DNA from 3 places in the Candidatus Darwinibacter acetoxidans genome. Region 3 is predicted to be linked to each of the others. Evidence: riboswitches for the same ligand, from Rfam matches in the RefSeq annotation. Region 3 holds a riboswitch; each other region holds the start of a gene.
The links. A riboswitch is a leader RNA that binds a small molecule or an ion and turns the genes downstream of it on or off. The one in region 3 is predicted to bind cyclic di-AMP.

Region 1 (10,482 bases), on a different contig from region 3:
TGGGCCGCAGATCTTCGCTGTGCTTAAAGCCAAGGAAGGGGTGTACGAACAGTTCTTAATGGAGCACATCGGCCGTCATCTTGAGTCCCTTGGCCTTTCTCGCTAGATCATTTCAAAAGGAGGACTTGTACAGGATGGAACTGCGTTCGAATGCTAAGTATGCGATGCTTGTACCCACGAGCATGGGTGTACGGCTCACGCCGCTCCACGGCCAGCCGGTGCACGCCAGCGACACGTTTATCATGCACGTCACCAGTGCGGAAACCAATGTGGCCAGCATTTCTTCGTACCTGGGCCTGCCGGTCAAGGTACTGACAGCCTTTGTTCAAGGCAGTCCCATTGCCCAGTTGATCAAAAGCAACCTGCGCAGCAGGGGCATGGACTTCGAGGGACCTGAGATTCCCCAAGGCGGTCCCTGGGGTTACCGCCATCAGTTTAACATCGCCGACAGCGGCTGGGGGGTGCGGGGTCCCCGGGTATACAACGACCGGGCTGGTGAAGTAGGGCGCATCCTCGATGCTAAGTACTTCGATTTGGAGCGCATCTTTGGGGAAGAGGGCGTGCAGATCGTGCACATCTCTGGCCTTATCGCCGCGCTTTCCCCCGAGTCCAGCCAGTTCTGTTTGGACGTGGCCAGAACCGCCAAGAAACACGGCACCCGCATCTCCTTTGACCTGAACTACCGGGCTTCCTTCTGGAAGGGCAGAGAAGAGGAGCTGCATGAAGTGTTCAAAGAAATCGCCAGCCTAAGTGACATTCTCATCGGCAACGAAGAGGACTATCAGCTCTGCTTGGATATCCCCGGTCCGGAAGCGGGGGGCAAAGAGATCAGCGCCCAGATCGAGTCCTTCAAAGAGATGATCCGCCGGGTGAAGGAGAAGTTCCCCGCGGCCACGGTGTTCGCCAACACGCTGCGGGAAGTTGTGGATGTGAACTCCCACCTGTGGGGAGCCATCCTCTTGGCCGGCGATGAGTGGCATGTGGTTGAACCTAGGCCCATCACCGTTTTGGACCGCATCGGCGGCGGGGATGGCTTTGTGGGCGGTTTGCTCTACGCCATTCTCCGGGGCTGGGAATCGGCAAAATGGGTTCAGTTCGCCTGGGCCACCGGTGCCATGGCCACCACGTTCTTAACCGACTATGTCCAGCCTGCCGACGAAGCTCAGGTCTGGGCCGTGTGGGAAGGCAACGCCAGGGTTCAGAGATAACGAGGAGGTTGTGCTGTGTCTAGAGCAGATCTTGGTTTGATTGGTCTCGCGGTCATGGGCGAGAACCTGGCCTTAAACATGGAAAGCAAGGGCTTTACCGTGGCGGTGTACAACCGCACCGCGGAGCGGGTGACCAACTTCGTTGAGGGCCGGGCCAAGGACAAAAACATCATCGGTACCTATTCCCTTGAGGAACTGGTGGCAAGTCTCAAAAAGCCCCGCAAAGTAATGCTCATGGTCAAGGCGGGGCAGCCAGTGGACGACTTTATTGCTAGGCTCATCCCCTTGCTGGAAGAGGGGGATATCATCATCGACGGCGGCAACTCTCACTTCCCCGACAGCATCCGCCGCACTAAGCTGGTGGAAGAACACGGATTGCTCTATGTGGGCACCGGGGTATCCGGTGGAGAGGAAGGGGCTCTGCACGGGCCGAGCCTCATGCCCGGCGGTTCACCCCAGGCATGGCCGCACATTAAGCCCATTTTCCAGGCCATTGCTGCCAAGGTGGAAGATGGGAGTCCCTGCGCTGATTGGGTGGGACCCGATGGCGCTGGCCATTTTGTGAAGATGGTGCACAACGGCATCGAGTACGGCGACATGCAGCTGATCTGCGAGGCCTATCATCTGATGAAGGAACTTCTGGGCATGAGCGCCGATGAGATGCATGAGGTCTTTAAGGAATGGAATGCAGGTGAACTCAACAGCTACCTCATTGAGATCACCGCGGATATCTTGGCCTACAAAGACGAAGATGGTTCACCTTTAGTGGAGAAGATCTTGGACACCGCGGGGCAGAAGGGAACGGGTAAGTGGACGGCCATCTCGGCCTTGGACGAGGGCATTCCCCTCACCTTAATCGCCGAAGCGGTGTTCTCCCGCTGCCTTTCCGCCTTGAAAGAGGAGCGGGTGGCAGCTTCCCAGGTGCTCACAGGGCCGAAGCCGGAGTTCACAGGGGACAAGAAGGCTTTCGTGGAGGACATCCGCAGGGCGCTTTACGCTTCGAAAATTGTCTCCTACGCCCAGGGTTATACCTTGATGCGGGCCGCTTCAGAAACCTACGGATGGGATCTGAACTACGGCGGCATCGCCCTGCTCTGGCGGGGTGGCTGCATCATCCGCTCCGTGTTCTTGGGAGAGATCAAAAAGGCGTTTGAGCGGGATCCCCAGCTCACCAACTTGCTTTTGGATCCCTTCTTCAAGTCCCAGATCGACGCCTGCCAGGAGAGCTGGCGGAGGGTGGTGGCCACTGCCTTAACCAACGGCATCCCCGTACCCGCTTTTGCTTCAGCCCTGACCTATTACGATGGCTACCGCCATCCCAGGCTGCCCGCCAATTTGCTCCAGGCCCAGCGGGACTACTTCGGAGCCCACACCTACGAACGCATCGACCGGCCTCGGGGTGAGTTCTTCCACACCAACTGGACCGGCAAGGGCGGCAGCACTTCAGCTACCACTTACAACGTATAAGAGAACAGCCCGCATCGCCCCTGGGTGGTGCGGGTTTTTTCATACGTAAATCAATGGTCTCAACACGAAAATGGTGGAGGAAAACGACCTAAAAAGAGTGAAGATATAAATAATGGCAGCCAAAGACATTCCCGTACGGGCGATGGGCTGTCGTGCAAGAAGGGGCGAGGGGTGAGGGAAGATGGCTATTCCGGATTATCAGAGCATTATGCTGCCTTTGCTGAGGTTCGCACGTGATGGGAAGGTTCACTCAATTCACGAGGCCTATGCTGCCATGGCTGAGTACTTCGGTCTATCCGACGAAGAGAGAAGACAGCTCTTGCCCAGCGGGAAGCAGAAGGTCATTGATAACCGTGTGGGTTGGGCCCGTACCTATCTGGTTAAGGCTGGGTTGCTTCATTCGCCCAAACGGGGCTATTTCTCCATAACACCTGAGGGACAAGCTTTCCTGCAGACGAACCCCACGAGTTTAACCAACGAAGATTTGCGGCAGTATGAGAGTTTTCGGGCTTTCCTGAACCAACCGTCCAGGAGAGACAGACCAGTACCATCGTTGGCGCAGGACAAGACGCCTGAGGAAAGACTGGAAGAGATCGTCGAGGAGCTCAGGCAGAATTTAGCCCAAGAATTACTGGCGAAAATCAAGGAGTGCTCTTCGGACTTCTTCGAGGCTTTAGTAGTGGATCTGCTGCTGAAGATGGGCTACGGAGGGTCCCGTAAGGAAGCGGGCGAGGTGCTGCGCCGTTCCAGAGACGGCGGCATTGATGGCATAGTCAAGCAGGACAGGTTGGGGCTGGATACCATTTATATCCAGGCCAAGCGTTGGGAGGGACCTGTTGGGCGTCCTGTGGTGCAGGAATTTGTGGGGGCTCTCCATGGTGTCAAGGCAAAGCGTGGCGTTCTTTTGACCACTTCTTATTTCACACAGGATGCTAAGGATTATGCCAGCAGCATTGAGACACGGGTTGTCCTGATTGATGGCGAGGAGCTGGCCTCTTTGATGATCGAGCATGATCTAGGCGTTACCACTGTAGACACGTACACCGTGAAGCGCATCGACTCTGATTATTTTGTGGATGAATAGCCTCTATCCTTTTTGATCCGGTTGTCTATGATGGCGAGCAGTCGGTTGGGGTGCATCAAATTGGAGTGTGACAGGTGGATGGGCTGAACGATGCTGATTGGTCACAGCTCTAAGGAGGGTATACGTATGAAAGCGGTGTCGTGGATTCTGCTGATTCTTGGAGCGTTCTTCGCTCTAGCGGGTTTCCTGTCCATAGCGTCAGATATCCAGCTGGGCATCGCCGTGACGGGACTGGTCACCTTTTCAATCGCCTATCAACAGCTCCGCTTGCCCATGTTTAAGCTGATAGGCTGGCTGTCGTTGATCGCAGGGGGACTCTTTTTTGTCTTGGGTCTGGCGGCCATGGCCAGCGATATTCAGCTGCAGGTCGCTGCTTCCGGCTTGGCCTTGGCAGCAGCGGGGATCGGCGGGCTGACAGGCCAGCACCGGAAGGGAGCATAGGTTCAGCCTCCTTTCCGGGGCTCTGTTCGCGGAAAAGCGGCCCGATGGCCGCTTCTTACTTGTCTGCGTTTTCTGGTTTGTAGCTCCACCCCTGGTCTCCATGGTAGATCATGAGCTTGGTCATGCCGCCGTCCACAATCAGGTTCTGGCCGTTGATGAAGCTGTTTTCTTCTGAGCACAGGAACATAACCGCCCGGACAATGTCCAGGGGATGGCCAATGCGCTTCACAGGGTGCTGGAGCAGATCCGCTGGATCGAAATTCGGTGTGTAAGTGGGATCATGGTACGCCCCTGTGTCGATCCACCCCGGTGAGATGGCGTTGACCCGCACCCGTCCGGCCAGACTTGCGGCCAGGGCATGGGTAAGGGCGCTGATCCCTCCCTTAGCCGCGGTATAGCTTTCCGTATCTGCTTGGGACTGGAAGGCCCGGGTGGAAGCGATGTTGACAATGCTTGCTCCCGCGTTAAAGTGGGGAAGCAGAAGCAGGCTCAAGAAGTAGGGGGCTGTGACTCCCACCTGCAAAACGTAGTTGAAGTCGGCGTAGCTGCAGGCGGAGAGGATGCCTCCCTTGGACAGGCAGGCGTTGTTGATCAAGTAATCCACCTTTCCGTATGTAGAGACCACTTCTTGTACAAAATCCCGCAGGGTTTGCTCTTCCGCGATATCCCCATGGAAAAACAGGGCTTCGCCCCCTGCGCTGCGGATCAGCTCCAGGTTTTCCTTTCCCGCCTTTTCATCCATGTCCACAAACGCCACTTTGGCCCCGAGGCGGGCAAATTCCTGAGTGAGGCAGCGTCCGATGCCCAAGGCGCCGCCTGTGATGACGCAGACCTTGTTCTCAAACTTCATAGATTTGGCCTCCCTTGAGTGTGCGCTTTAGCTTACGTTCATCATAGCATTGTAATATTCTCGAAGCAACGGCGGCAAACCCTTGCATTTTTCGCAGAATGAGTTATCCTTGAATATGTAGTCTCCGAATACTGATAGTGGGGGACCCAACGTTTCGGGGTGAATCTTGAGCCATCAAGAGGGGCGACTTGGGCGTCCTAACCCGTCAGCTAACCCCATAGGAGTACACCAAGCGCAAGCACTAGGCCTTAGCCTAGGGTACGCGCTTTTTCTTTTGCCCGGCACCGGACAAGGAAAGCGCGCAGGTTGGCAGGTTCATGATAGTGGGAGGGATTGCCTTGAACGTTCTGTTAAAACTGGGTTTGGTCCTAGCAATCGGGTTGGTGGGCGGGAGAGTTGCTAGGGAGTTCAAATTGCCTAACGTGTCCGGTTACTTGGTAGCGGGCTTGTTTTTGGGCCCTTCCTTCACCGGGCTGATCACCGCGCAGGACCTTGATGCCCTGACCGTGATCAGCGAGGTGGCCTTGGCCATTATCGCTTTCAGCATCGGCAGCGAATTTGTCTTGGCAGATCTGCGCAAGCTCGGTAAGTCCATCGTGATCATTACTCTACTGGAGGTAGTGGGCGCGATTGGGATAGTCTTCGGCCTTATGCATTTTATCTTCCGCCAGCCCTTTGCCTTCAGCATCGTGATCGCGGCCATGTCCGCGGCTACTGCTCCAGCGGCAACCCTGCTGGTCATCCGGCAGTACCGAGCCGATGGACCGGTAACCCGGACGCTCCTTCCCGTGGCGGCTCTGGATGACATCTTCGGCATCATCGCCTTTGGTTTCGCCATGTCTGCAGCCAGGCTTGCCACGGGTAGTGCCCACGCCTCGCTTGCCCGCATGCTGGGACAGCCCTTGCTGGAAACCGCGGGCTCGCTGGCACTCGGTGCTGCGTTGGGCCTGCTGCTGGCAGCGGCAGCTGGGAAGGCCGGCGACCGGGACGAACTGCAGGGTATCGCCCTGGCCGCCATAGCGGTAGCCACCGGGCTTGCCAACGCTTTGGGGCTGTCGGCGCTGCTCACCAACATTATGATGGGCACCATTTTGGTTAACGTGATGCGCCATTCTATCCGGGTCTTTAGGTCCATCAACGATTTTGCTTCTCCGGTATATGTACTGTTCTTCAGCTTGGCTGGAGCCAGCTTGAATGTGCGGGTGCTCACGGGTGTGGGCGCTATGGGCTTAGCCTACATCTTCGCCCGGGCTGCCGGTAAAATCCTGGGGGCCCGCTTGGGAGCGACGGTTACCCGGGCTCCTGAAACGGTCAGCAAATACCTGGGCTTTACGCTGCTGCCCCAAGGGGGAATCTCCATTGGGCTGTCCGTCTTGGTCAGGCAGTTCCTACCGGAGTACGCGGCGGCTATCACCACGATCATCATGTTCAGCGTGCTGGTGTACGAAGTCTCGGGACCCATTTTCGCTAAAATGGCCATCGAGAAGGCTGGGGAGATCGGCGGAATGGATAGAAAGGGGAACCGTCCTGGCGGCGAACCTTCAGCTGTTCCGAAGCAGGAAAGACCAGCTGTGGCCTGGGAACAGGGCTGAAGAGGATGGAGAACACGGGACTCAGCGGCGGACGCTGCTGGGTCCTTTTTGCTGCAGGGGGCACAAACAGGAAAGTTCAATCATCTCTCTCTTCCTGCTTGGCGCATATGGTGCTTAAAAGGCCAGACGGGCCCCAAGCAGGGAGGAGGTGAAACCATGGCAGCCACAGGCAGCAACTTGTCTGTAGAGATGCAGGAACGGATGGAGGCACAGCTTCTGGCTGTTCCAGAAGGCAAGGTGACCACCGCCGCAAGCCCCATCGACAACCCCGATGCCGCTTATCTCGCTGCCACCACCAAAATCGACATCACGGATTTGCCTTTCGCCAGTTCCCACGAGTCCATCACTGACGGGACCCTGACCGTGACATTCAGCGAACCGGTGGTCAAGCTCGGGCCGGTCCCGGAGGGCTGGTCCACATGGTCAGCGCCGCCGTTTTCCGAAGATCCTAATCCCTTTGTACTGAGCTCTCCCACCAACATCTTAACTCTGGATCTATCCCGGCCGGTGAGCATCTTCGGTTTTGAACTGGAGCCCGCCCCCTTTGGCGAGTTCGACTTCACTGCTGACTTTTACCTCGGTGATACCCTTGTGGAAAGCATCAACCGCGTCGTGGATGGGGAGGCCGGTGCTCGCTTGTTCGCTAGAGAAAACGGCTTGATTGACCAGGTGGTGGTCTTTGGCGGTGCTGAGTTCGCCATTGCCCAGGTGCGCTACCAACTGCAGGTCGAGCCAATTAACGAGGTGGTCTTCATCCTCCTGGTGGTCATCATCCTGGCGGTTTTGGTGCTCTTGATCCTGTAAAAAGGCAGATGAAAAATGGGGTCCGGCAGCTATTGCTGGGCCCATTTCTGGATCCCGGAACTGAAAAGGGGAACGTTCAACTATTGCTCCCCTCAAGTTCCATGCATATGTATGGACAGAAGTTGGCCGCAACTAGACAGGAGGTGAATCGCGATTAGCAGCAATGTGCTGGAAAGCAAAGTTGTAGGCAGCAATCTGGGTGGAGAAGTGGAAGTGGCCGCGCTCAAGGCTGCGGCTGGAGAGTTTGTCCCCCTGGCCACGCCCATCGACAATCCCGATGCCGCTTATCTAGCTGCCACCACCAAGATCGACATTGACGGCCTGCCTGAGGGCAGTTCCAACGATTCCATCACGGATGGGATCTTAACCGTGGAGTTCAGCGAACCCTTGATCAAGACAGGGCCAGTGCCCGATGGCTGGGCCACCTGGTCGTCGCCGCCTTTCTCAGAAGATCCGAATCCCTTTGTTTTGATCGCCTCTACTAACGTTCTGGAGATGGTTCTGTCGCAGCCCGTGGCTATCTTCGGGTTTGAGATGGAACCCAGCCCCTTTGCACCCGTGGAGTTTACTGTGGAGTTTTTCAACGGGAACACACTCGTGGAAAGCATAACCCGGGTCGTGGACGGGGACGCCGGTGCCCGCCTGTTTGCCCGGGAAGACGGCGCAATCGATCGGGTTGTGATCACTTCTGAAACGGACTTCGCCATCGCGCAAGTGCGTTACCAGTTGGTTGGTGGTGATCAGACCTTTGCTATCGTGCTTGCCCTGCTCCTGCTTGTGATCTTGGCGTTGATTCTGCTGTAAGGTGTGGGCAGTAAAGAAGCAGGCCCAGCTGTCGCTGGGCCCCTTACTTAGAGTCCTAGTTTGCTTTTCAGATTCTTGAGCATATCCTCCGTCATGGCATCCAAATCGTACTTCGGATTCCAGCCCCACTCTTCCCGGGCCGCGCTGTCATCCAGGGAGTTGGGCCAGGACTCGGCAATGGCCTGCCGCACCGGATCTACGTCGAAATCCAGTTCAAACTCGGGGATGAACTTTTGGATGGAACGGGCAATGTCTTCAGGGGCAAAGCTCATGGCCGTGACGTTAAAGGCGTTTCTGTGAATGAGCTTGGCCGGGTCTGCCTCCATGAGCTGAATAATGGCGTCCAGGGCATCGGGCATGTACATCATGTCCATTTTCGTTCCCGGGCCGATATAGCTGGTGTATTTCTTCTGGCGCAGGGCTTCGTAGTAGATATGCACGGCGTAGTCTGTGGTGCCCCCGCCGGGCAGGGTCTTGTAGGAAATCAGGCCTGGGAAGCGCACTCCCCGGGTGTCCACGCCAAATTTATGATAGTAGTAATCGCAGAGCAGCTCGCCGGCTACTTTGGTCACGCCGTAGATGGTGGAGGGCCGCTGAATGGTATCTTGAGGTGTGTTGTCTTTGGGTGTGGAATCGCCAAAGGCCGCGATGGAGCTGGGGGTAAACACGGAGCAATTCTCATGCCGGGCCACTTCCAGCACGTTATACAGTCCATTGATGTTCACATCCCACGCCAGGTGCGGGTTGGCTTCCCCCACGGCAGAGAGGATGGCCGCCAGGTGGATGATGGTGTTGATCCTATACTTCGTTACCACTTCCGCCAGCTGCTCGCGGTTGGTCACATCCACAATCTCAAAGGGCCCGGCTTCCACCAGCTCCCTCTGGTCGTCTTTGACACTTTTGCTGCTGGCTACCACGTTGCTTTCGCCATACAGTTCCCGCAAACGCACGGTCAGTTCAGAACCGATTTGGCCCAAGGCCCCTGTTACTAGAATCCTTCGCACTGGAAACCCTCCTAAGCTGTTGTGATTGACATATTCGTATTAGTATTTAGTTTATTAATTCGCAATACCCTGCTGCCACCACCCCTTTATTTTTCCGCTAAAGCTCAGGGAAGCCCCTTGGAAAAGCGGCCTAGCAGGCTTTACCTTCCCTTTGCGAGGCAGCTCAGCGGGTCTTCACGCTTTCCTGAAATCGGATAACCTCTATTCGGCAAGCTGTAATCGTTTACAACATGGTTCTTCGAGATCTAGGCCCTGTTTTCCTTCTGCAGGGGGAGCAGCCGGAAATGCAAGCAGCGCAGCAAGTTGGGCGTGAACATCAAGGCAGGCTGCCGGGAAACCGAAGTCAGAAGCTTGGGGTTATGGGGGGCGTTTAAGCGTTGACTTAAATATAATCGGGGTCTATAATACAATTAAGTACATGCTTAATAAAGTGGGAGGGTGGAACATGGAAAGAACATTACCACTTCTGAAGGCACTGGCTGATGAGAGTAGGCTAAAGATCGTGAAACTCCTGCTCCAGTACAACTACTGTGTGGGAGCGCTGGCCCGGGAGCTGCAGTTGACGGATGCCGCGGTTTCCCAGCATCTTAAGGTGCTGCGGGAAGCGGGACTGGTCTCAGGCGCAAAGAAGGGCCAGTACACCCACTACGCTGTAGATCGCGAGCAGCTCAAAGCCTTGGCCACCCAGTTTACGCATCTAGCGGGACTTGCCAAAGAAGAGTGTCCCCATGGGGAGGAGCGGTGCAAGGAGAAGGAGTAGGAAACGGTCATGGTCATCCTCAGCGTTACTGATTTGCAGAAAATGTACGGCCGGATCACTGCCGTAGCAGGCATTTCTTTTCAAGTGGAACAAGGGGAAATCTTTGGTTTTCTCGGGCCCAACGGCGCGGGAAAGACCACCACCATCAACATGCTCACGGGTCTAGCCAGGCCCAGCGCGGGCCAGATCTGGATTGACGGCCTGGATGGCGTGGAGGAGATCAAAAAGGCCCAAAGCATCATGGGGATTGTACCTGATGAAAGCAACCTCTGGGACGACCTTGATGGCTTTGAGAATCTCTGCTTTTGCGGGGCCTTGTACGGGTTGGACAGGGCAAGGCGCCAAGAGCGGGCCCGGGAGCTTTTGGAGCAGTTTGGTTTGGCAAGCCTAGGGAGCCGCCCTTTTAGAGCCTATTCTAAAGGCCTGAAGCGCAGACTGACGATTGCCGCAGCCCTGATCCATCATCCC
Region 2 (10,482 bases), on a different contig from region 3:
GCTACTGGAGGGGTGTGCGGGGATCCATGGGGCGGTCACCGGCGATGTTCCCCGACTGGAAGATCAGATGCTCCATGCCCCTCACCAGTGTATCATCCTCCAGCACGCTGTAGAGGTGGTAGCCCAAATCTTCCCGTTCCACCAGAATATCTTCCAGGACCTCCACAGTGCCGTAGTCCTTGAGCTGGTGGGCCCGCTCAATGGTCTTGCGCAGCATCTGCTGGATTTTCAGCTCGTGTTCCAGATCGTTGCGCAGGAAGTCCCGGATGGAATACCTGCCCTCCGGTTCGCATTTGATGTAGGACAGCTCGTGCTGGGCCACGGGATGGGCGGTGGGCACCATACCCAGCCGGGCCACCCGCTCACCCACATCGTCGATGTGCTTCATGGTCTTTTCAATGTGTTCCTCCAGGAGGTGGTGCAGGCTGATGAAGCCTTCGGCCCCCTCGCTCAGCCAGTGGTGCTTGTTGTACTGGTGGAGGGCCACAGTGAGCGCGCACTGGTGTTCATCCAGCATAAGAGCTATTTCCTGCCGCACTTCCAGGGGCAGGCTGATCCCGCAGCCCACCTTCTTGGCGGTGCGGGGCTGCTGGCGCACAATCATCTGGTGTTCGGTGGCATGCCCAGGCATCTGGGGATCAAAGCCGTACTTATCCAGCTTGAACCGGCCGTCGAAGGCCTTGAGGTCCTGGGAAACAATCTCCATATCCTGCATAGTAGGTGTAGGCGGCTGCAGGTTTTCCGGCATAGTCTTCCTCCCTTTCCGCGTAGGTTGTTCCCTAGTAGTTTCCCAGCTGGGGAGAATAATATGCGGAAGGGAAAGGCAGCGGGCCTCACCCCGCCTGGTCCAGCAGCACCCGGATGGCCGCGGCCACCTCCCAGCCGCTCCTTCCCCTGGAGGCCTGCAGATCCAGCTCCTGGAGAGTCCTGGCAGGGCGGGGCGAGAGCACCACCGCCCGGTCCGCGAGGAGCACCGCCTCGTCCGGGTCGTGGGTGACCAGCAGCGCGGCAAAGCCCGCCTGCCTATGCGCGGCCTTAAGCAGCTGCTGCAGCTCGCCTTTGGCCTCTCCATCCAGGGACTTGAAGGGCTCGTCCAAAAGCAGAAGATCGGGCTGGACCGCCAGGGCCCTGGCCAGCTCCACCCGCTGCTTCATGCCGCCGCTGAGCTCCCGGGGATAGGCCCCGCGGAAAACGGTCAGCCCCACCTGCTCCAGGATCTGGCGGCGCAGAGCTGCACCTCTGCTGCCCGGAAACAAGCCTTCCTGGACAAAGCGGATGTTCTCCTCCACCGTCTTCCAGGGCAGAAGCCGCGGCTCTTGAAACACGTAGCCGAGGCGCACCCCGGCCCCTACGCTTACCCTGCCCCTGGTGGGCCGGAGAATTCCCGCGGCCAGGTTGAGCAGGGTGGTCTTTCCGCAGCCCGAGGGCCCCACCAAGGCCGCGATCTCCCCCGGCGCCAGGGCCAGGGAAAAATCCTCCACCACCTGGAGCCTGCCCCCCGCCGAGGTGAATTCCTTGTACACCCCGTGAAACTCCAGAACCGTCTGTTTCATGCCCACCACCTCTCGGCGCGGCGCTTCAAGGGAAGCAGCAGCCCGTATTCGCACACCAGCATCACGGCGATCAGGACCAGCACCCAGGCGAACACCTTTTCCGTCTCCAGGTTGCTGTTGGCGGTGCTGAGCAGAAAGCCCACCCCGCTTGTGCTGCCCATGAACTCGGCGAAAATCGCGGCCTTCCAGGCAAAGGAAAAGCCCACACTCACCGTGTTGGCCAGCTGGGGCAGAAGGGCAGGCAGGTAGAGCTGGGTGACGATCTGGCGCCGGCTGCAGCGGTACACCTGGGCCATCTCCACCAGCCGGCCGTCGATGCTGTCCAGACTCGCCGCGGTGTTGGCAAAACTCAACGGCAGGGTGACCATGAAGATGAGGAAGATGGGCGCGCTCTGGCTGGCCACTCCAAACCAGATCACCGCCAGAATGGTCCAGACCACCGGAGGAATGATCTGCACGATGGCCAGGATGGGCCGAAGCAGCGCCCGCCAGAAAGCTGTCCCTTTGGTCAGGGCGGCCAGACTGAAGCCGGCTAAGAGCGCTAGGGCATAGCCCCACACCGTGCGGCGCAGGGTGATGGCAACGCTGCCCAGCAGGCTGCCCTCCCGCCAGAGGGTCACCAGCGCCCGCCAGGTCTCCCCCGGCGAAGGGAGGATCATGGGATGGTAGTACCGGGCCAGGCCGCTCCAGAGCGCGAGCACGGCGGCGGGGCCCAAAAGCCCCGCGAGTATTCTTCTCAGCTCCTGCCGGTGTTTAGAAATAAAAGCTGTCATCGGGCAGCTGACCACCTATCATCTCGGGGAAGAAATCCATGATTTCGCCGAAGAACAGTTCGATAAGGTCCCGGGCCTCCTCCCGGGGATAGACCTGGAAGTGGATGCGGTCCAGTGACTGCCGGAAAATCGCCGCATTCTGGCCGAAATGCCGCTCCGCCAGGGCGGAGGCTTCCAGGGGATGGGCCTGCACCCACTCCACCCCCTCCCGGTAGAGGCGGGCGATTTGGGCAGTTAGCTCCGGCTGCTCCCGGGCGAAGCTGCCCCGCACAAACAGTCCCACAAAGGGGATGCGCTCATCTCCGTGCAGCTTTCCCCATTCCTTTTGCATGTCAAAGGAGAGATGGGCCTCTGGAAAGCTGTTCAAAGTGATGGTGACCAGCGGCTCCGGCAGGATGATGGCATCCACCCGGCCCAGCTGGAAGGTTCTGGCCCCATTGTTGGAGGGAAGGTAGACAAACTCCACCCTGCCAGGCTCCGCCCCGTTTTGCACCAGAAGGTAGCGGGCCAGGAAGTCCAACGGTCCCCCCTGCAGGGGCAGGCAGAGGGTCCTCCCTTCCAGATCAGCCCAGCCCTCCGGGGCGAAGCCCGCGGTGAGGAGGTAATCAATGCCCCAGGTGTTGGTGTTGACAAGTTGGAGGTCCACTCCCCGGTTATAGGCCTTGGCGCCCACATTGACCCCGGTGACCAGGAAATCCAGATCGCCGCTGGCCACAAGGGCAATACCCCGCTGGTGGTCCTGGGAGATGAAGATCTCCAGGTCCACGGCGTCTAAAAGGCCCTCTTCTTCCAGCCAGAGCAGGGGCAGAAGCCCCACCGCGGGGGGCCCCTGGATGCGGATCGCGCCGGCCTCGGCAGCAGCCAGGTTCCCCGGCAGGAAAAGCATGGCAAGGAACGCGAAGAACAGGATGGGAGAGCTGCGCCTGATCATGGGCTCCCTCCTATCTGGCCCGCGCCTGGTAGCTGGTGTGCAGGAGCTCGTGGGAGGTACCGCCTAAGGGCTGGCCGAGAAACTCCCGGTACAGCTCCAGGATCTCCGGGTTCTCATGGGATTTGCGGATGGTCTGGTGCCGGTCGATCTGGGCCAGGCCCCGGGCCCGCTTGTCCTTGTTCTCCTGGCTGTTGGGCAGGGGCTGTCCCCCTCCCCCTACACAGCCGTGGGGACAGGCCATGATCTCGATCCAGTCCAGATCGGACCGGCCGGCACGCACCTCGTCCAGGAGCCGGGACGCCTCCGCCAAGCCGCTCACCACGGCGATCTTGAACGTGCGGCCGCCGATTTCCACCTCAGCCCGCTTGATGCCCACAAAGCCCAATTCCAACCGCTCCAGCGGTTCGCCGGTGAGCAGTTCCTTCACCGTGCGCAGGGCCGCTTCCGTAACGCCCCCTGTGGTGCCAAACAAGGTAGCCGCACCCGACTGGCTGCCCAGGATGGAATCGTAGGCGCCGGGAGGGAGGTTGGCAAAGTCGATGCCCACCTCTTTGATCATGCGGGCCAGTTCCCTGGTGGTGAGCACCGCATCGGTATCCTGGAAGCCGCTGTCGCGGTGCTCCTCCCTGTCTTTCTCAAACTTCTTGGCCGTGCAGGGCATCACCGACACGGTGAAGACCTTAGCAGGGTCGATGCCGATCTTCTGGGCGTAATAGGTTTTGGCCAGGGTGGAGAACATCTGCTGCGGGGATTTGGCCGAGGATAGGTGCTCCAAAAGGTCAGGGTAGTTGTGCTCCGCGAACTTCACCCAGCCCGGGCAGCAGGATGTGATGTGGGGAAGCCGCTTGTTTCCCTGGATCCGGGCCACGAACTCCCGCCCTTCCTCCATGATGGTGAGGTCGGCGCTGAACTCCGTGGAAAAGACCCGGTCAAAGCCGAGCAGCCGCAGGGCGGTGACCAGCTGGCCCGTGACCACCGTCCCCGGCTCCAGGCCGAACTCCTCTCCAATGGTGGCCTGGATGGAGGGGGCGGTCTGCACCACCACGAACTTGTCCTCATCTTCCAGGGCCTGCCACACCGCGTCGATTTCGCTCACTTCGGTGATGGCGCCCACCGGACATACGGCAGCGCACTGGCCGCAGTTGGCGCAGTTGATCTCCGCCATGGGCAGATCGAAGGCGGTGGTCACTGTGGCGGAAAAGCCGCGGCCGGCAAAGGCCAGGGCCGATACGCCCTGCACTTCTTCGCACACCCGCACGCAGCGCCCGCAGAGGATGCACTTGTTGGGGTCCCTCCTTAAGGCTGGGCCCAGCTCGTCCAGGGGCAGGCTGCGGTTTTCCCCCCGGATCCTGGCCACATCTTCACTGTTTACCCCCAGCTTGTAGGAGATCTCCTGCAGTTCACAGCTGCCGCTGCGGTAGCAGCTTAAGCAGTCTTGGGGATGGTTGGCCAAAATCAGTTCCACATTGCGCCGGCGCGCCCGGCGGGCCCGGCTGCTGCGGGTGCTGATCACCATCCCCTCCGCGGCCTCCACTGCGCAGGAGGCGAGGAGTCTGCCCGTCTGCACATCTTCCACCATACAGACCCGGCAGGAACCGTGTACTGAAAGATCCGGATGGTGGCAGAGGGTGGGAATCTCGATGCCCAGGAACCGGGCCGCCTCCAGGATGGTTGTCCCCTGCTCCACCTCAACGGTCAAACCATCTATGGTTAAGCTGATCTTGCTCATGACACTACTCCTTTCTCCAGCCTAAGCGCCCTGGGCAATGGCCCGCACCGGACACTTCTCGGCACAGGCTCCGCAGGAAATGCACAGCTCCGCATCGATTCTGTGGGGCTTGCGCCGTTCGCCGCTCACCGCGCCCACAGGACAGAGCCTGGCGCACAGACCGCAGCCGATACACGCTGCCAGGTCCACTTCGAAGGGGGCGCGCATGCCGGCGCAGACGTTGGCCGGGCAGCGCTTGTCCCGGATATGCGCTTCGTACTCTTCACGGAAATACTGGAGGGTGCTGAGCACCGGGTTGGGGGCTGAGGCGCCCAGCTGGCAGAGGGAGGTGTCCTGAATGTGCTCCCCGAGCTCCTGCAGGAGCTCCAGATCGCCTTCCCGCCCCTGCTTGGAGCAGATGCGGTCCAAAATCTCCAGCATGCGCTTGGTACCTTCCCGGCAGGGAGTGCACTTGCCGCAGGATTCGCTTTGGGTGAAGCGCAGGAAAAAGCGGGCCACGTCCACCATGCAGGTGGCCTGATCCATGACCACCATGCCGCCGGAACCCATCATGGCCCCCACTTCCTGGAGGGATGCGTAGTCGATGGGCAGATCCAGCAGGTGCGCGGGGATGCAGCCCCCGGAGGGTCCGCCGATCTGCACCGCCTTCAGCTCGGCGCCGCTTGGCAGACCTCCGCCGATCTCGTAGATCACTTCCCTGAGGGAACTGCCCATGGGCACCTCCACCAGACCTGTGTTGGCGATTTTCCCCGTGAGGGCAAACACCTTGGTGCCTGTGCTCCCCTCGGTACCGATCCTGTTGAACTCCCCGGCGCCCCGGCGGATGATCTCCGCGACGTTGGCCAGGGTCTCAACGTTGTTGATGTTGGTGGGCTTTCCCCACAGGCCGGAAACAGACGGGAAGGGCGGTTTGGGCCTGGGCATGCCCCGCCGTCCCTCAATGGAGGCCATGAGGGCAGTTTCTTCTCCGCAGACAAAGGCTCCGGCTCCCTTTTTGATCTGCAGATCGAAGTTGAAGCCGCTGCCGAAGATGCTGCTGCCCAAAAAGCCCCGTTCCCTGGCCTGCCGGAGGGCGATCTCCAAACGCTTGATGGCCAGGGGATACTCCGCCCGGACGTAGATGTAGCCTTCGCTAGCTCCAATGGCATAGCCGCCGATAATCATACCCTCGATGACTCGGTGGGGGTCACCTTCCAGGATACTGCGGTCCATGAACGCTCCGGGATCGCCCTCATCCGCGTTGCAGATGACGTACTTCTTGTCGCTGGGCGTGCCGCGGGTGAGCTCCCACTTCAAGCCCGTGGGAAAACCGGCACCCCCCCGGCCCCGCAGACCCGCCTCTTTGACTTCGGCAATGACCTCTTCCGGGGTCATCTCGGTCAGGACCTTGGCGCAGGCCGCGTAGCCTCCTGCGGCGATGTAATCATCTATGCTCTCAGGATCGATGTGGCCGCAGTTGGCCAGGGCGATCCTGTGCTGCTTCTTGAAAAAGTCCAGTTGATCATAGCTGGGGATGCCTTCCAGGTGAAACCCTCCGTCGGCGAAGTAAGCAACGGCCAAATCGGCCACGATCTTCCCGTTCAGCACGTGGCTGGCGATGATGCGGGGCACGTCTTTGACCGCGACATTGCCATAGGTAACCCGGGGGCCACCAGGCAGCTGCACATCCAGGAGGGGTTCCTTTTGACACATGCCGATACAGCCGGTCTGTCCCACAACCACATCCAGCCTGCGGTTTTCCACTTCCTGGATAATCGCTTGAAAAACCTCCCGGGCCCCCGCGGCAATCCCGCAGGTACCCATGCCCACTATGATCCTGGGTTTGCTCCGGCCGTTTTGCGAGAACTGCTGTCTCAGCCGGTTCCCCAGCTCCCTCAGCTCCGCCACTGCACTCATACCGCGGCCACCTCCCTGGGAGCTGTCTTTCTGTAGCTGTCCAGAATCGCCTTGATGCTGTCGGGATTCACCCGGCCGTGGGTATCTTCATTGACCATGATCACAGGCGCCAGCCCGCAGGCCCCCAGGCAGGCCACGGTCTCCAGGGTGAACTCCAGATCCGGCGTGGTTTCCCCGGCCTTGATCCTCAGGGCTTCCTCCAGGGCCGCCAGCACCTCGCCGCCGCCCCGCACATGGCAGGCAGTTCCTGTGCAGACCTTGATCACATTGCGGCCCCGTGGCTTTAAGTGAAACTGGGTGTAGAAGGTGACCACACCGTACACCTTGCTGAAAGAGACCTGCACATGCCGGGCGATCGCCTGCAGTACCTCAAACGGCAGGTAACCGTATACGTCCTGGGCGTCCTGCAGAATGGGTATGAGCCAGCGCTCCTCCCTGGCGTAGCCTGCTAAGATTTGCTCCAGCGGTGCAAGATCGATCTGCATCTCCCGGTTCCCGTCAGTGCATATGCATCCCATGCTTCCAACCCCTTTTGCGCGTTTTCTCCTGAACAGGTGCATTCATCAAATCTTTTTTACCAAGCATTACGCAAGCTGTGCTGACAATCCTGCCCCTTCTTCAGCTCCACCAGTTACCATTTGAGTTACCTTTTCGTCCTGACTTGTCTGTCCAGAAAACTGCGGCGGGCATGCATCCTCCAGGCAACCCTCCTTTGCTGATATCGTAACGTTTCCTGAACATCATCTTTCCAATTACGGCAGATGGGCGAGGTATAGCCGCTCTCCCCCAGTGGACTTCGTTAATTTTTTCACGATCATGTTCATTATACTGGGCCGCTGCCAGGGTGTCAACGGCCCGAAGGTCAAATCTTTGGGGGAGATCTGTGAAGCTTCTATTAGGAAACGCCCAGCTTCCTTGCTTTTGCCCGCGCAGTGGGGTATAATATAAACGCAATTAGATGAAAGCTCCGAACAGTATCAGCGGGGGAACCATCTCTTTTGGGGTGAATCCTGCTTGCGGCAGGGCAGGAGGGGCAGCTTGGTAGCCCTAACCCGTCAGCTAACCCCGTAGGAGCCGACCAAGCGTATGTTTTCTCCTGGAGAAGCATGCGTTTTTTTGTTCGCAGAACACAAGCGGAAGGAGATGGTTGCATGAGAATCTGCCATGATTGCCTCACAGTGAATCGTTCACACTTAAGCTACTGCCAGAAGTGCTCAGGTGAGCTGGGCTTAAGCGAGGCCCCCTATCTTTCCATCAAAATCAGCAAAAAAAGACCCCGGCGGGTCCCAGTCAAGCTGTGGAAGTGGCTGGACATGAACCGCCGGGTAGCGCAGCACAGAGCTCAGATGTCCTGAGCTCTTGCTCTTTTCAGCTGTATATTCCGGCAGAAGCGGATCAGGGCCGCACCTGGGTCCGGGTGCGCCACACTTCTAAAATGGTGCCCACCAAAGTCTCCACTTCTGCAATGGCCTCCTTAACCTGGGTGGCCGCCTCGCTGGAACGATCCGAAAGCTGGCCCACTTCTTCCGCCACCACTTCAAAGCCCCGGCCCAAATCACCCAACCGAGCCGCTTCAATGGTGGCGTTGATGGAGAGCATCTTCGTCTGCCGGGCGATATAGGTGATGGAGTTGACCAGCTGGCCGATCTTCTCTGGAATCTGCTCCAGATCGGCGATCATCTCCTCCACCATCTCTTCCTGCTCTTTGATGCGGGCGGCGGCCTCGGCGTTCTCCTTCTCCAGCTGTTTTTCCAGGCTGATGTCCTGGCCGAAGCCGACTAAGCCCAAGATCTTCCCATCCTCGGCGATGATGGGCAGCTTGGACGTGCGCAGCCAGCGCTCGCGGCCGTTTTGTTCAGCCATCAGCTCCTCCCGGTCGATGATGGCCTTGCCCTGCTTCAGGACAATGGAATCGTCCCGGAAAAACTGCTCAGCAATGTGGCGCGGGTAGAAGTCGAAATCGGTCTTGCCCAGAACCTGTGACTCATCGGTGAGGCCCTGGTTTTCCAGGTCCACCCGGTTGGCCAGGATCTTCCGTCCTTCGGTGTCCTTGGCGTAGATGGCAGTGGGTAGATTATCGATGATGGTGCGCAGCAGCTTCCGCTCCCAGGCCAGCTTCTCTTCGAGCTCCCGGATTCTCTCCTGAGCGCTCTGCAAGTCCAGATCCTCCAACTGATAAGACTGGTTGCTCATGGCCATTACCCCTTGTCCTCGTTTTGCGCTGTTTTTGTTTTATGGATATCTTCGGCTCCGGCCTGTTAATTCCCTCTTAACTTATGTGATTTTTCCCGCGAAACAAACTGCGGCGGACCTTTTGACCCACCGCAGCTGTGTTCAGCCCACCGTTTCCCTGGGCTGATAGGTTCTGCTCATAAGCTTGCCATCCCGCACATAGAACTGCCGGTTGCGGCATTCCTCTTCAATGGTGGTTTCGTGGGGTCCAATGCGCAGCTTCACCCCGGGGTAAAAGGTGCGGGCGCCGATTACCCCTTCTTCGCCCACAACCAAGGTGGCCACCCCCATCCCCTGGGAGCCCACCGTTTTGGCGTAAATGGCGGACTGGGCTGTATAGGATCCGCTGCGGCACTGCCCGGCCATCCTCAGGGTGTTCCCCGCCACCACCTCGCAGTCGTAGGCCAGGGGCCCGGTGATGGCGACGCTTCCTGTAGCTTCGATTTTGGCGTTCTGGCAGTAATGCACGCTGATATCAGCCTCTGATTCCAGGCACTCTTCCAGCCTGGAGGTGAGATCCTCCATAAGCTCGCGGTAGCGTTCCACTTCGGAGGCACCCTTGATTTCCAGGGGCGCTGCCCCCAGGAATCTGTCCGCCAGAAAGCGCAGGACCGCCAGGGATTCCAGGAAGTCCTCCCCGCACGCCTCCGCGGCAGCCCCGGTCAGAAGCTCCTTCAGCTCAGCCCAGCGCTTAGGCACATGGGCCAGGCGTGTCTCCAGGAGCAGCTTGAAAAGATAGCCATCCCCCCGGCCGTGCACGGCGCCGGCCTCTGCCTTCAGCTGCCCCTTCAGCTGCCCAAAGGCCGCCAGCAGCTGCTCCAAATCACGATCCAGCCGGCGCAGAAGCTTGACCGCCTTGGCCAGCCCGGGCTGCTTAGTCCCCGCGGCCACGGTGCCGCCGATCAGCTTGCCGGCAATCTTCACACCGGTATCGGAAAGGACAGTGGCGTGGTAGACGCTGCCGTTGATCTCCACCATCCCGCCTGCCTTAACGGTGAGGGACTCCTGCACATCGCCGAAGACCACCACATCCCCCCGGAACTCCACATGGCCGGTGGAGACATCCACGTTGCCGTCCACCACCAGCTGCGGGTTGACCTGCAGCTGGCCTCCCCTGAAGATGGGCCGGCCGGTGATTTCGGCAACAGCCACACTTCCGTCCCGGATCAGCTTCACGCCGGGACCGGCGCTAAAGCGCGGCGGCCGGGGTGCCCGGGGCTGCACTTCCCTGCCGTAGACGTTCATCCCGGGTTTCCCGGGAACGGGAGGGTGGATATAAGCCAGGACATCCCCGGCATTCACTGCGTTGAAACGGCCCCGGTCCAAAACGTCCACCCGATCCCCCGACTGGACACTGGGCACCCTGGA
Region 3 (10,482 bases):
TAGCTTCCTTGATGTACCTGATGGCATCTTCGGGCGGGATTACGTTGGCAATCTGGAAGAACGCGGTCTGCAAGATGGTGTTGATCCTGCCGCCTAAGCCGATTTCCTGGGCGATCTTCACAGCATCGATGTTGTAGAAGCGCAGCTTCTTCTGGGCAATGGTGCGCCGCAGGGAGGCAGGCAGTTCCTTTTCCATCTCTTCCACGGTCCAGGGAGAGTTGAGCAGGAAAACGCCGCCTTCTTTGATGCCGTCCAGGAGATCGTAGATCTTCACATAGGAGGGCTTGTGGCAGGCAATAAAGTCAGCCTGGCGGACCAGATAGGGAGCCTTAATCGGGCTCTTGCCGAAGCGCAGGTGGGAAATGGTCAGGCCGCCGGATTTCTTGGAGTCGTACTCGTAGTAACCCTGCGCGTACATGTCCGTATGGTCACCGATGATCTTGATGCTGTTCTGGTTGGCGCCAACGGTACCGTCGGAACCAAAGCCGTAGAACTTGCAGCTGATCAGATCCTGGGGAGCGATGTTCAGCTCTTCCCTGATGGGCAGGGAGGTGTAGGTCACATCATCGGTGATGCCCACGGTGAAGTGGTTCTTGGGCTCGTTGAGGGCCAGGTTGTCGAAGACAGCCTTGACCATGGAGGGCGTGAACTCCTTGGAGCTCAGGCCGTAGCGCCCGCCCACAACCTCAATGTCGGTGCGTCCAGCCTCGGTGAGCGCGCCCACAACATCCAAGTAGAGAGGCTCGCCCAGGGCACCGGGCTCTTTGGTGCGGTCGAGGACTGCGATGCGCTTGACCGACTCGGGGATAACCTGAATAAAGTGTTCAGTGGAGAAAGGCCTGTAGAGGCGGACCTTAACCAGACCCAGCTTGGCGCCGCGCGCGTTGAGATACTTCACCGTCTCTTCGATGGTCTCGGTGCTGGAACCCATGGAGACGACGATGTGCTCAGCATCTTCGGGACCTACATAATCGAAGGGTTTGTAATGGCGGCCGGTGAGCTCGCCCACCTGGTTCATGGCCTCAATAACGTGCTTGGGGACAGCCAAATAGTAGGGGTTGGCAGCTTCCCGGTTCTGGAAGAAGATGTCCGGATTTTGGGCGGTTCCCCGCAGCTCAGGGTGCTCAGAGTTGATGCCCCGGGCCCGGAAAGCAGCCACGGCTTCCATATCCACCAGCTTGGCCATCTCTTCGTAATCGATGACGTCGATCTTCTGGTACTCGTGGGAAGTTCTGAAACCGTCGAAGAAGTGGAGGAAGGGAACGCTGCTCTTGATGGCGGCGAGATGCGCCACCAGAGCCAGGTCCATCACTTCCTGGACAGAACCGGAGGACAGCATGGCAAAACCGGTCTGCCTGGCGGCCATCACGTCAGAATGGTCGCCAAAGATGGACAGGGCATGGGTAGCCACCGTACGGGCGGAAACGTGGAATACTCCGGGCAGAAGTTCCCCAGCGATCTTGTACATGTTGGGGATCATGAGCAGAAGCCCTTGGGAAGCGGTGAAGGTGGAGGTCAGTGCTCCTCCCACCAGTGAACCGTGGACAGCTCCCGCTGCTCCTGCTTCAGACTGCATCTCCACGACACGTACAGGCTGTCCGAAGATGTTCTTTTTGCCATGGGCGGCCCATTCGTCACAGAATTCGCCCATGTCCGATGATGGAGTAATGGGATAAATCGCGGCTACGTCACTGAAGGCGTAGGCCACGTGGGCAGCTGCGAAGTTCCCATTGACGGTCATCTTGCGCATAAGCTTATAATTCCCCCTCATAAATATGATAATAAAGCCTGCGGCACCAAGTGCTCACCCTTGGCCACCGTGGGGCGTGGAAAGGTCATGTGATGGCGGTCACAAGGTCAGGCGTTTTTCCTCCCATTCAGTTCTCCATTGGTCCTGGGATTCCTTCACAAATTATATACTTAATGTAAGGAGCAGTCAAATCAGGCAGGGGGAAAGCCTGCGTCTGAATTCAGTCACATTGCCCACAACTTTACGATTGTCGTAAGGAGGGTGCAGAGAGCCAGGCCGAATACGGTGGGGAGCAGGGCGGAAAGGAGGGTCCAGCGCAGGCTCCCCACTTCCTTTTTGATGGTGAGCAGGGTGGTGGCGCAGGGCCAGTGGAAGATGGCAAAGAGCAGGAAATTCAGGGCGGTGAGCCATGTCCAGCCGTTGGCGGTCAAAATGCTCTGGATGGCCCCGAGATCCTGCACCTCTAAAAGGGCCTGCGCGGAGAGGTAACCCATGAAGATGATGGGGACAACTATCTCATTGGCCGGCAGGCCAAGAATAAAGCCCAGGAGGATCATGCCGTCCAGACCCATGGCCCGGCCCAGAGGGTTCAGCCAGCCGGCCAGCCTGGCCAGGAGCGTGCTCCCGCCCGCGCTCACATTGGCCAGAACCCAGGTGAGCAGGCCGCAGGGGGCTGCCACCACCACAGCCCGCCAGAGCACAGCTAAGGTGCGATCGAGAAAGGATCGGACCAGGACCGTACCTACCCGGGGACGGCGGTAGGGGGGCAGCTCCAAGATGAAAAAGGAGGGCTCCCCCCGGAGCACGGTGGCGGTGAGAAGCTTGGAGGCCGCGAAGGTGGCCAGGACACCCAGCGCCATGGCGGCGAGCACAATCGCGGCTGCCCCTAGACCCCCCGCCGGCCCGGGCAGCACGGCGGAGGCGGTTATGGTGCCCATGAGGATCAGCATGGGGAGGCGCCCGTTGCACGGCACGAAGTTGTTGGTCAAAATGGCCACCAGACGCTCGCGAGGTGAATCGATGATGCGGGCGGCAACAATGCCAGCCGCGTTGCAGCCAAAGCCCATGGCCATGGTCAGGGCCTGCTTGCCGTGGGCACCGGATCTTTGAAAGAAGCGGTCCAGGTTGAAGGCGATGCGGGGCAAAAGGCCGAAATCCTCCAGGAGCGTGAACAGGGGAAAAAAGATGGCCATGGGCGGCAGCATCACGGAGATGACCCAGGCCAGGCCCCGGTACATGCCCAACACCAGGGGATCGTGCAGCCAAGCCGGCACGCCCAGGGTCTGCAGCAGCCGGCCCAGGGCACTCTCTCCCTGAAACAGGATCCCCGCCAGGAGCTGCGAAGGATAGCCGGCACCCACGATGGTGAGCCAAAACACCCCGGCCAACAGGGCCAGCATGAGGAAGAGCCCCCAAGTGGGCGAGATGATCAGGCGGTCCAAACGGGCGGTGAGATCAGCTCCAGGCCGGGTTTGCCCCCGCACCACCAGGGAGGCGATTTCCTCCGCCCGGCGGTAGAGCAGGGTCGCGGGCTCCCCGGCAGTCTGGGGCACCGGGGTCGGCCGGGGCCGCAGCTGTCCCAGGGCCACCCGGATAGCCGCATCTTTCAAGGCTTCCAGGCCTTCACCGGTGGTGGCGGTGGTGGGGATCACGGGAATCCCCAGCTCCTCTTCGAGCTTAGGCAGATCCAGCTGCAGCCTGCGCCTTCTGGCTTCATCCATGAGGTTCACACAGAGCACCACCCGCGCTGTGAGCTGCACAACCTGCAGTACCAGGTGGAGATTCCGTTCCAAGCAGGTGGCATCGGCCACCACCACGACCGCATCGGGTTGGCCCGAAAGGATGAAATCCCTGGCCACTTCCTCTTCTGGGGAGGAAGCGGTGAGGGAATAAGTACCGGGCAGGTCCAGCACCCGGCAGGTGCAGCCCTGATGGCGAAAGCTTCCTTCTTTCAAGAGCACGGTCTTACCGGGCCAGTTGCCCGTGTGCTGCTTGAGGCCGGTCAGGGCGTTGAAGATGGTGCTTTTACCCGTATTGGGATTGCCGGCCAGGGCAATGAGGCAGTCGAAGTTCATAGCAACTCCCCCTGCGGGCTGACCAGCACCTGCTCCGCAGTGCTCCGGCGCAGGGCAAGAACGGCTCCCCGTACATAGTAGGCGGCCAGGGTGCCGCCGCGATCCACAAACTGCAGTTGGACCGGGGTGCCCGGTACCAGACCCAAATCCAGCAGCCTCTGCCTGAGGATTCCCTGGGCCCGGAGGCTGTGCACAGTTCCCCAACGGCCGGGGGCTAGATCGGCTAAAGTCACGGCACCACTTCCCCTCCACGATTCACTCTACTAGAGTATGAACCGGCGGTGCTTTGGTGCCAGCGCCAAGCCAAGGGGAAACAGGGATTTGACTTGGAAACGAGAATTGATAGGGCATAATGACCGGTAAGGAGCAGAGGTTCATGGATCTAGCAGCAATCAAAGAACTTGCCTGGCAGAGCATGGGCGAGCGGATTACCCATCCCCAGCGGGAGAAGGGCTTTATCTACTACCACGGCCAGCGGGTGGCTGCCATTGCCCTGCAGCTCAGGGAGCTCATCTGCCCAGGAGATGAGAGCTATGATCAGGTGATCTTGGTGGGGGGCTGGTTCCACGATGTGGGCAAAGGCCTGGAGCCCCATTGGGAGTACGGCGCGCTCATTGCCCGGGAGATGCTGAAGGAGCACTGCTCCCCCCGGGAGCTGGAGCAGATTGTGGAAATCGTACAGGGCCACACCCTCCGCAAGCAGCGGGACTACCCCCACTATGTGCAGCTGGTGCAGGATGCCGATATTCTGGATCACTACGGCAGCCTGGAGATCTGGCTGAACTTCCAGTACTGTGCGCTTTCCGGCTGGGGTATGGAGCGCTCCTGGGAGTTTTACGCCGAGAAGTACGGTGAGCAGATAACCAAGGTACGCGCCCTTTTGAACTTCCCGCAATCAGTGGAGTTTTTCGATGAAAAGGATCGGTTTGTGCGCCAATTTGTGGAGCGCTTCCGGCGGGAAGGCAGAGGAGAGCTGATTTTGGAACACAAAAAGGCCAAGGATTGAAATCCTTGGCCCTTTGAGAGGGAGGATATAGCGTCGTTGCCGCAAGTTAGCGGGAATTGGCGCTCTGAGGATCGATGGTGATTTGCACTGTATCAGTAAGGACGTCGGCATAGGTATAAGAACGGCGGCGGACTGCATTGGATTGGTCGAGATGAACTACAAACAGTTTGGGATAGGTTTCTGCCAAGACTCCCTCAGACTCTAAGTAGCGGCGGCGTCCCTGGTTGGCCCGGATGAAGATCTTCTTACCCAGATTTGACTCCAGGTAACTGCGGATCTCTTCGATGGTGGTAGGCTTTTGCACACCCATGTTCTCAACCCCTTCCAGGAAGTTTTCCGCCCGGTGCTAAGTGACAAGCATCACAGCAGCAAGCGGTCAAAAAAAGCGCATGAACGACCGCTGGTCGTCACACGCTTGGAGTACTCCTACGAGGTTAGCTGACGGGTTAGGGCACCCAAGTTGCCCTTCCTAAGAACCAGGATTCACCCCAGAAATTGGGTCCCCCGCTGTCATTGAAAAATGATATTCGGAGATATCAGCGTTCCGTATGTAATTGTAGTTACAAAACGGCGCATTTATAATATAGCACAATACTTAGGAATATGTCAAGGTTGATGCTTTAAACCGGGGTTAAGCGCGGGTTAAAAGCTGGGGAGGCGAGAGTGTGGATATCTTAATCGTGGGCATGGGCAAACTGGGCTACAAATTAGCTGAAACCCTATCCAGCGGGGAGCACAACATCACCGTGGTGGATGTGGAGGAACAGGCCCTCCAAAGGGCGGTGAACCGCCTGGATGTGCTGGCCGTCACCGGCAACGGCGCCCAACTGCAGCTCCTGCAGGAGGTGGGGGCCGGGAAAAAGGATCTGGTGGTCGCGGTGACCAGCAGCGACGAGATCAATGTGCTCATCTGCCTTACCGCGAAAAAGCTGGGCTGTCCCCGGGTCGCGGCTAGGGTGCGCCATCCCGAGTACGCGGGGCAGATCGACTTTTTCAAGGAGCAGCTGGCCATTGACTTTATCACCAATCCGGAACTGGATACCGCCAATGAAGTGGCCCGCTATCTGCTGCGGGGCTACACTTCCCACCTGGAATCCTTCGCCGGAGGCCGGGTGGGACTGTTCGAAGTGCCCGCCCAGGGCCTGCCGGAAGTGGTGGGGAAAACCCTGGCGGAAGCCGATGTGTTCCGGGACATGCTGGTTGTGGCCATCTACCGCGATGGTGAGGTGCTCATCCCTTCCGGGGCTACCCGGGTAGAAAGCGATGACCTGCTTCAGCTCATCGGCCGCCGGGAGGCGGTGACCGCGCTGATCCGGGGCCACGGGGCCTTGGGGCAGCGGCATGTGGCCAAAAAGGTAATGATCCTGGGGGGAGGCAAGGCCGCCTTCTATCTGGCCGGCCGGCTTTTGGCCAGCGGCCTCAGCGTGAAGATCATTGAGCAGGATGAGGAGCGCTGCAACTACCTGGCGGCCCAGCTCCCGGGTGCCTTGGTGATCTGCGGCGATGGGACCGATCTGGATCTGCTCCAGGATGAAAACCTGGCGGAGATGGACGCTTTGGTTTCCTTCACCGGCCACGATGAAGAAAACCTCATGCTGGCCCTCCTGGGGAAACAGCAGGGAGTGCCGAAAGTGGTGGCTAAGGTGAGCCGCTCCAATTTCGTCCCCATCATTGAGCAGCTGGGTATCGACCGGGCGGTGAACCCTGTGCTCATTTCCGCGGGCGAACTGGTGCGCTTTATCCAGGGGGGGCAGATCGCTTCCCTGTCCCTCATGTTTGGGGGGCAGGCGGAGGTTTTGGAAATGGTGGTGCCTCCGGGGGCGCCCATCATCGGCAGGAAGCTGTCGGAAGCCCGCATTCCCCAGGGCGTGATCTTGGGTGCTGTTGTCCGGCGGGGGCAGGTGTTCATCCCCAAAGGTGATTCTGTCCTCCAAGGGCAGGACCGGGTGATTGCCTTCTGCTTGCACAGGGAGCTCCCTGCCCTGAACAAGCTCTTCTATCCGAAACGAAAGGGGCTGGGCCATGAACTTTGGACTGGTCGCAAGGGTGCTGGGAAACCTTCTGCTGATTGAGGGGGCAGCAATGGTTTTTCCCCTGGGCATCTCCCTGTACTACCAGGAACGGAGTGCCGTGATTGGCTTTTTGCTTTCCATGGGTATCCTGGGTTTGACGGGGCTCTTCCTCTCCAATATTCCTTCTTCATCGCCGCGGCTGAAGGCCAGGGAAGCCATCCTCATCGTGACCATAGGCTGGGTTGTGGTCTCCTTTTTCGCGGCCCTGCCTTTCGTGCTGTCTGGATCCGCTTTCCTGGTTGACGCCTTTTTTGAGGCGGTCTCAGGCCTTACCACAACAGGCGCCTCCGTGCTTCGGGACGTTGAGGGGCTGCCTAAAGGGGTTTTGTTCTGGCGTTCTCTGCTCCACTGGTTGGGGGGTATGGGCATTCTTGTATTAACTCTGGCAATTTTGCCCATCCTAGGGGTAGTAGGCTTTCAGGTATTCAAGGCGGAAAGCCCGGGCCCTTCCCCCGACAAATTCACGCCCCGAATCGCAGCCACCAGCAAAATCCTCTACACCATCTACGGAGTGCTGACGGCCGCGATCCTTCTGGGGGTACGGGCTGCCGGCGTTCCTTGGTTTGAAAGCTTTGTCCTGGCCTTTGGCACCGTGAGTACCGGTGGTTTCGGTCTGTACAGCGACAGCCTGGCCCGCTGGAGCGCCAACAGCCCGCTGATTGTGCTCCTGGCGGCCGCCATGTTTTTGGCAGGGGTGAACTTCTCTTTGTACTACGATCTGGCCAAGGGCCGCTGGAGGCAGGCCTTGGGCAATGCGGAACTGCGCTGGTACGTCGCGATCATGGCCCTGAGCGTACTGACCGTGGCCCTCAACCTCTACGGGCCGGTCTACGGCAGTATCGGCGAAGCGCTGAAGCAGGCCTGGTTCCAGGTGGGCTCGGTGATGACCACTACAGGCTACTCCACGGTGGATTTTGACCTGTGGCCCTCTTTCAGCAAAGGAATTCTCTTTACACTCATGTTTGTGGGCGCCAGCGCCGGTTCTACCTCTGGTTCGGTGAAGGTGGTGCGCCTGCTGGTGGCGGCCAAGGTGGTGAAGCGGGAGCTCTCCCGGGTGCTCCATCCCCGGGCGGCCAAGCCTGTGGTGATCGGCGGACGGGTGATGCCCCCGGAGGTGGTGCAGGGGGTGGTGGGTTTTCTGCTGCTGTACGCCGCAGTCTTTGCCTTGGGTTTCCTGGTGATCAGCCTGGAGGGACTGGATCTGCTCAGTTCCATGGGCGCGGTTGCCGCCACTTTGGGCAATGTCGGTGTGGGCTTGGGTGCAGTGGGCCCCCGGGGCAGTTTTGCCAGCTTCAGCTCCCCGGGCAAACTTTTTCTTTCCTTCCTCATGCTTCTAGGGCGCTTGGAGCTCTTCACCATGCTCGCGGCCTTGAGTCCCAGGTTCTGGAGGGAGTAGACAAGCCTAGGCCAGGAACGGGGGGCGTTTTGCGAAAAGTCTAGGGGACCCGACTTTCAGCCAACACTATGGAGGGGAACGCTATGAAAAAGACGCTTGTGGTGGTTGTGGTGGTGGCCCTCGCCGCGGTGGGCTTGGTTTTCTGGTACTACCTGCAGCGGGATCCCGCCCAGACGGCCAAGGCCTTTCTGGAGCAGGTGACAGCCCAGGACCTATCTGGCCTGGAGGGTTACTTCACAGGCGATGCACATCCCACGGAGGAGGAGCTGAACCGGGCCTTCGGTGAGTTCGGGGAAGCCTTTGCCTTGAGTGAAGTGGAGCTGGTGGAGCTGGAGCTGCTTTCCAAGAACAGCAGGGAAGCGCTGTTCAGCTTCGACCTGCGCTATGCCAGCCGGCTCTTCGAACCCCTGGAGGTTCAGGGCAGCCTCATTCTCCAGCGGGAGCATATCTTCGCCCCTTGGCAGGTTAAGTGGCAGGACAACCTGCCCCTGCCCGATTACGGCCTCGGGGTGGGCTACTTCAGGGCCAGGGTGGAACCGAGCAGGGGCAGGATCCTGGACAGCACAGGCCAGATTCTGGCTGGAGAAGGCAGCATGGTCACCATCGGGGTGCAGCCCGATCGCATTACCGCTCCGGAATGGCTCTTTGGCACGCTCCAGGCGGAACTGGGGCTGAATCCCGAGTATGTGCGCAGGCAGTACGAGGCCCCAGGTGTGCAGGGCCACTGGTTTGTCCCCTTGATCACCGTTTCCGAGGAGGAGTACCGCAGGGTTGACCCCGTGCTGCGGCCCATCCCCGGCGTGTTCTTCCGCCGCATCGAGGCCAGGGCCTATCCCGAAGGAGCCACGACCGGGCACGTAACAGGTTACCTGGGCGAAGTGACCCCAGAGATGCTGGAGGCTTATCCGGAGAGGGAATATGTGAGCGGGGAAATCACCGGCAGAGCCGGCTTGGAAAGCAGCAGGGATGATTCCCTGCGGGGGCGCCCGGGCCACCGCTTCTATGTGGAGCTGGAGGACGGCACACCTGTGCTGCTGCGGGAAAAGAAGGTGCAGCAGGGGGCTGACCTGCAGCTCACACTAGACCGCTCCCTGCAGGAGCTGGCCTATTCCGTTCTTGGTGAACGCACAGGCGCCTTGGTGGTGCTCAACGCAGAGACCGGTGCAGTTTTGGCCCTGGCTTCCACACCCAGCTATGATCCTAACGAGTTCATCGGGGGCATCAGCGCCCGCCGGTGGCAGGAGCTGAGCTCCGATCCGAAGCGTCCCATGTTCAACCGGGCCCTCCAGGGGCTGTATCCTCCCGGATCCACGTTTAAAGTGCTCACCGTGGCCGCTGCCCTCAACGAGGGTCTGCTGGAACCGTCCAGCACCTTCACGGATTCGGGGGAGCTTGTGGTCCAGGGCAACATCGTCCGCAACTTCCAGGGGCAGGTTTTCGGGGAGCATACCCTCCACGACGCTCTGGTGGAATCCATCAACACCACCGTGGCCCGGGTGGGTTTGGATCTGGGCGCACCCAAGCTCGAGGAGTATTTCCACAGGCTCAAACTGAACGAAACCTACCGTCTGGGGCTGCCCATGTCCAGCGGCCAGGTGGGAACGCCCGGTCGCAGCCGGGTGGCGCTGGCCTGGTCGGCCATTGGCCAGGATCAGGTGCTGCTCACTCCCCTGCACATGGCCCAGCTTTTTGCCGTCTTTGCCAACGGCGGCCGCGTACCCCCCATCCATCTGGTTGTGGGTGAAGGAGAACCGGTGGACGAAGAGCCGGTGTTAGAGCCCGAGACCGTGGAAATGGTCAATGCCATGCTGCGGGATGTGGTTCTGGAGGGCACGGGGACGCAGGCCCAGGTGGCGGGGCTCACTGTCTACGGCAAGACGGGCACCGCGGAGGTGGTGGGGAGCGATTCCCACGCCTGGTTTGCCGGTCATACGGAGCTGCCTTCCGGTGAGAAGATCGCCTTCGCGCTTCTAGTGGAAGAAGGAGGAGTTGGGGGCCAGGCTGCGGCACCCCTGGTGCGGGAGTTCCTCAGCAGACTGGCCCAGTAAGAGCGGGGCAGGTAAGGCGAACCTAAAGGCTCAGCGCGAGCCCTTGTTACTCTGGAACGATGCGGAACAGGTCGATCAGCCATCCCCCTTCGGTTGCGGTGAAGCCGAGAACGAAGTCCCAAGGCTCGGTGGGTT

Region 1: linked by a shared signal. The riboswitch ahead of ACE4YL_RS03130 (cation:proton antiporter) and the one ahead of ACE4YL_RS06720 (Veg family protein) in region 3 are both predicted to bind cyclic di-AMP.
Region 2: linked by a shared signal. The riboswitch ahead of ACE4YL_RS07160 (hypothetical protein) and the one ahead of ACE4YL_RS06720 (Veg family protein) in region 3 are both predicted to bind cyclic di-AMP.

The regions. Positions count from the first base shown of each region.
Region 1 is NZ_JBHGXH010000096.1:39,276-49,757, reverse strand. It holds gene ACE4YL_RS03160 (tagaturonate epimerase family protein) at 1-106, shown strand, start outside; gene ACE4YL_RS03155 (sugar kinase) at 135-1,208, shown strand; gene gnd (decarboxylating NADP(+)-dependent phosphogluconate dehydrogenase) at 1,224-2,675, shown strand; gene ACE4YL_RS03145 (restriction endonuclease) at 2,857-3,759, shown strand; gene ACE4YL_RS03140 (hypothetical protein) at 3,886-4,200, shown strand; gene ACE4YL_RS03135 (SDR family oxidoreductase) at 4,256-5,050, opposite strand; cyclic di-AMP (ydaO/yuaA leader) riboswitch at 5,163-5,290, shown strand; gene ACE4YL_RS03130 (cation:proton antiporter) at 5,389-6,642, shown strand; gene ACE4YL_RS03125 (hypothetical protein) at 6,799-7,446, shown strand; gene ACE4YL_RS03120 (hypothetical protein) at 7,612-8,250, shown strand; gene ACE4YL_RS03115 (L-threonine 3-dehydrogenase) at 8,298-9,254, opposite strand; gene ACE4YL_RS03110 (ArsR/SmtB family transcription factor) at 9,700-10,014, shown strand; gene ACE4YL_RS03105 (ABC transporter ATP-binding protein) at 10,024-10,482, shown strand, end outside.
Region 2 is NZ_JBHGXH010000194.1:13,243-23,724, reverse strand. It holds gene ACE4YL_RS07195 (Dps family protein) at 2-748, opposite strand; gene ACE4YL_RS07190 (ABC transporter ATP-binding protein) at 834-1,553, opposite strand; gene ACE4YL_RS07185 (ABC transporter permease) at 1,550-2,326, opposite strand; gene ACE4YL_RS07180 (ABC transporter substrate-binding protein) at 2,307-3,257, opposite strand; gene ACE4YL_RS07175 (NADH-dependent [FeFe] hydrogenase, group A6) at 3,268-4,986, opposite strand; gene nuoF (NADH-quinone oxidoreductase subunit NuoF) at 5,008-6,882, opposite strand; gene nuoE (NADH-quinone oxidoreductase subunit NuoE) at 6,879-7,400, opposite strand; cyclic di-AMP (ydaO/yuaA leader) riboswitch at 7,838-7,972, shown strand; gene ACE4YL_RS07160 (hypothetical protein) at 8,034-8,237, shown strand; gene ACE4YL_RS07155 (methyl-accepting chemotaxis protein) at 8,278-9,075, opposite strand; gene ACE4YL_RS07150 (DUF342 domain-containing protein) at 9,217-10,482, opposite strand, start outside.
Region 3 is NZ_JBHGXH010000182.1:21,928-32,409, reverse strand. It holds gene nifJ (pyruvate:ferredoxin (flavodoxin) oxidoreductase) at 1-1,750, opposite strand, end outside; gene feoB (ferrous iron transporter B) at 1,975-3,825, opposite strand; gene ACE4YL_RS06730 (FeoA family protein) at 3,822-4,058, opposite strand; gene ACE4YL_RS06725 (HD domain-containing protein) at 4,202-4,831, shown strand; gene ACE4YL_RS06720 (Veg family protein) at 4,878-5,141, opposite strand; cyclic di-AMP (ydaO/yuaA leader) riboswitch at 5,239-5,374, opposite strand; gene trkA (Trk system potassium transporter TrkA) at 5,497-6,903, shown strand; gene ACE4YL_RS06710 (TrkH family potassium uptake protein) at 6,854-8,299, shown strand; gene ACE4YL_RS06705 (peptidoglycan D,D-transpeptidase FtsI family protein) at 8,383-10,347, shown strand; gene ACE4YL_RS06700 (hypothetical protein) at 10,394-10,482, opposite strand, start outside.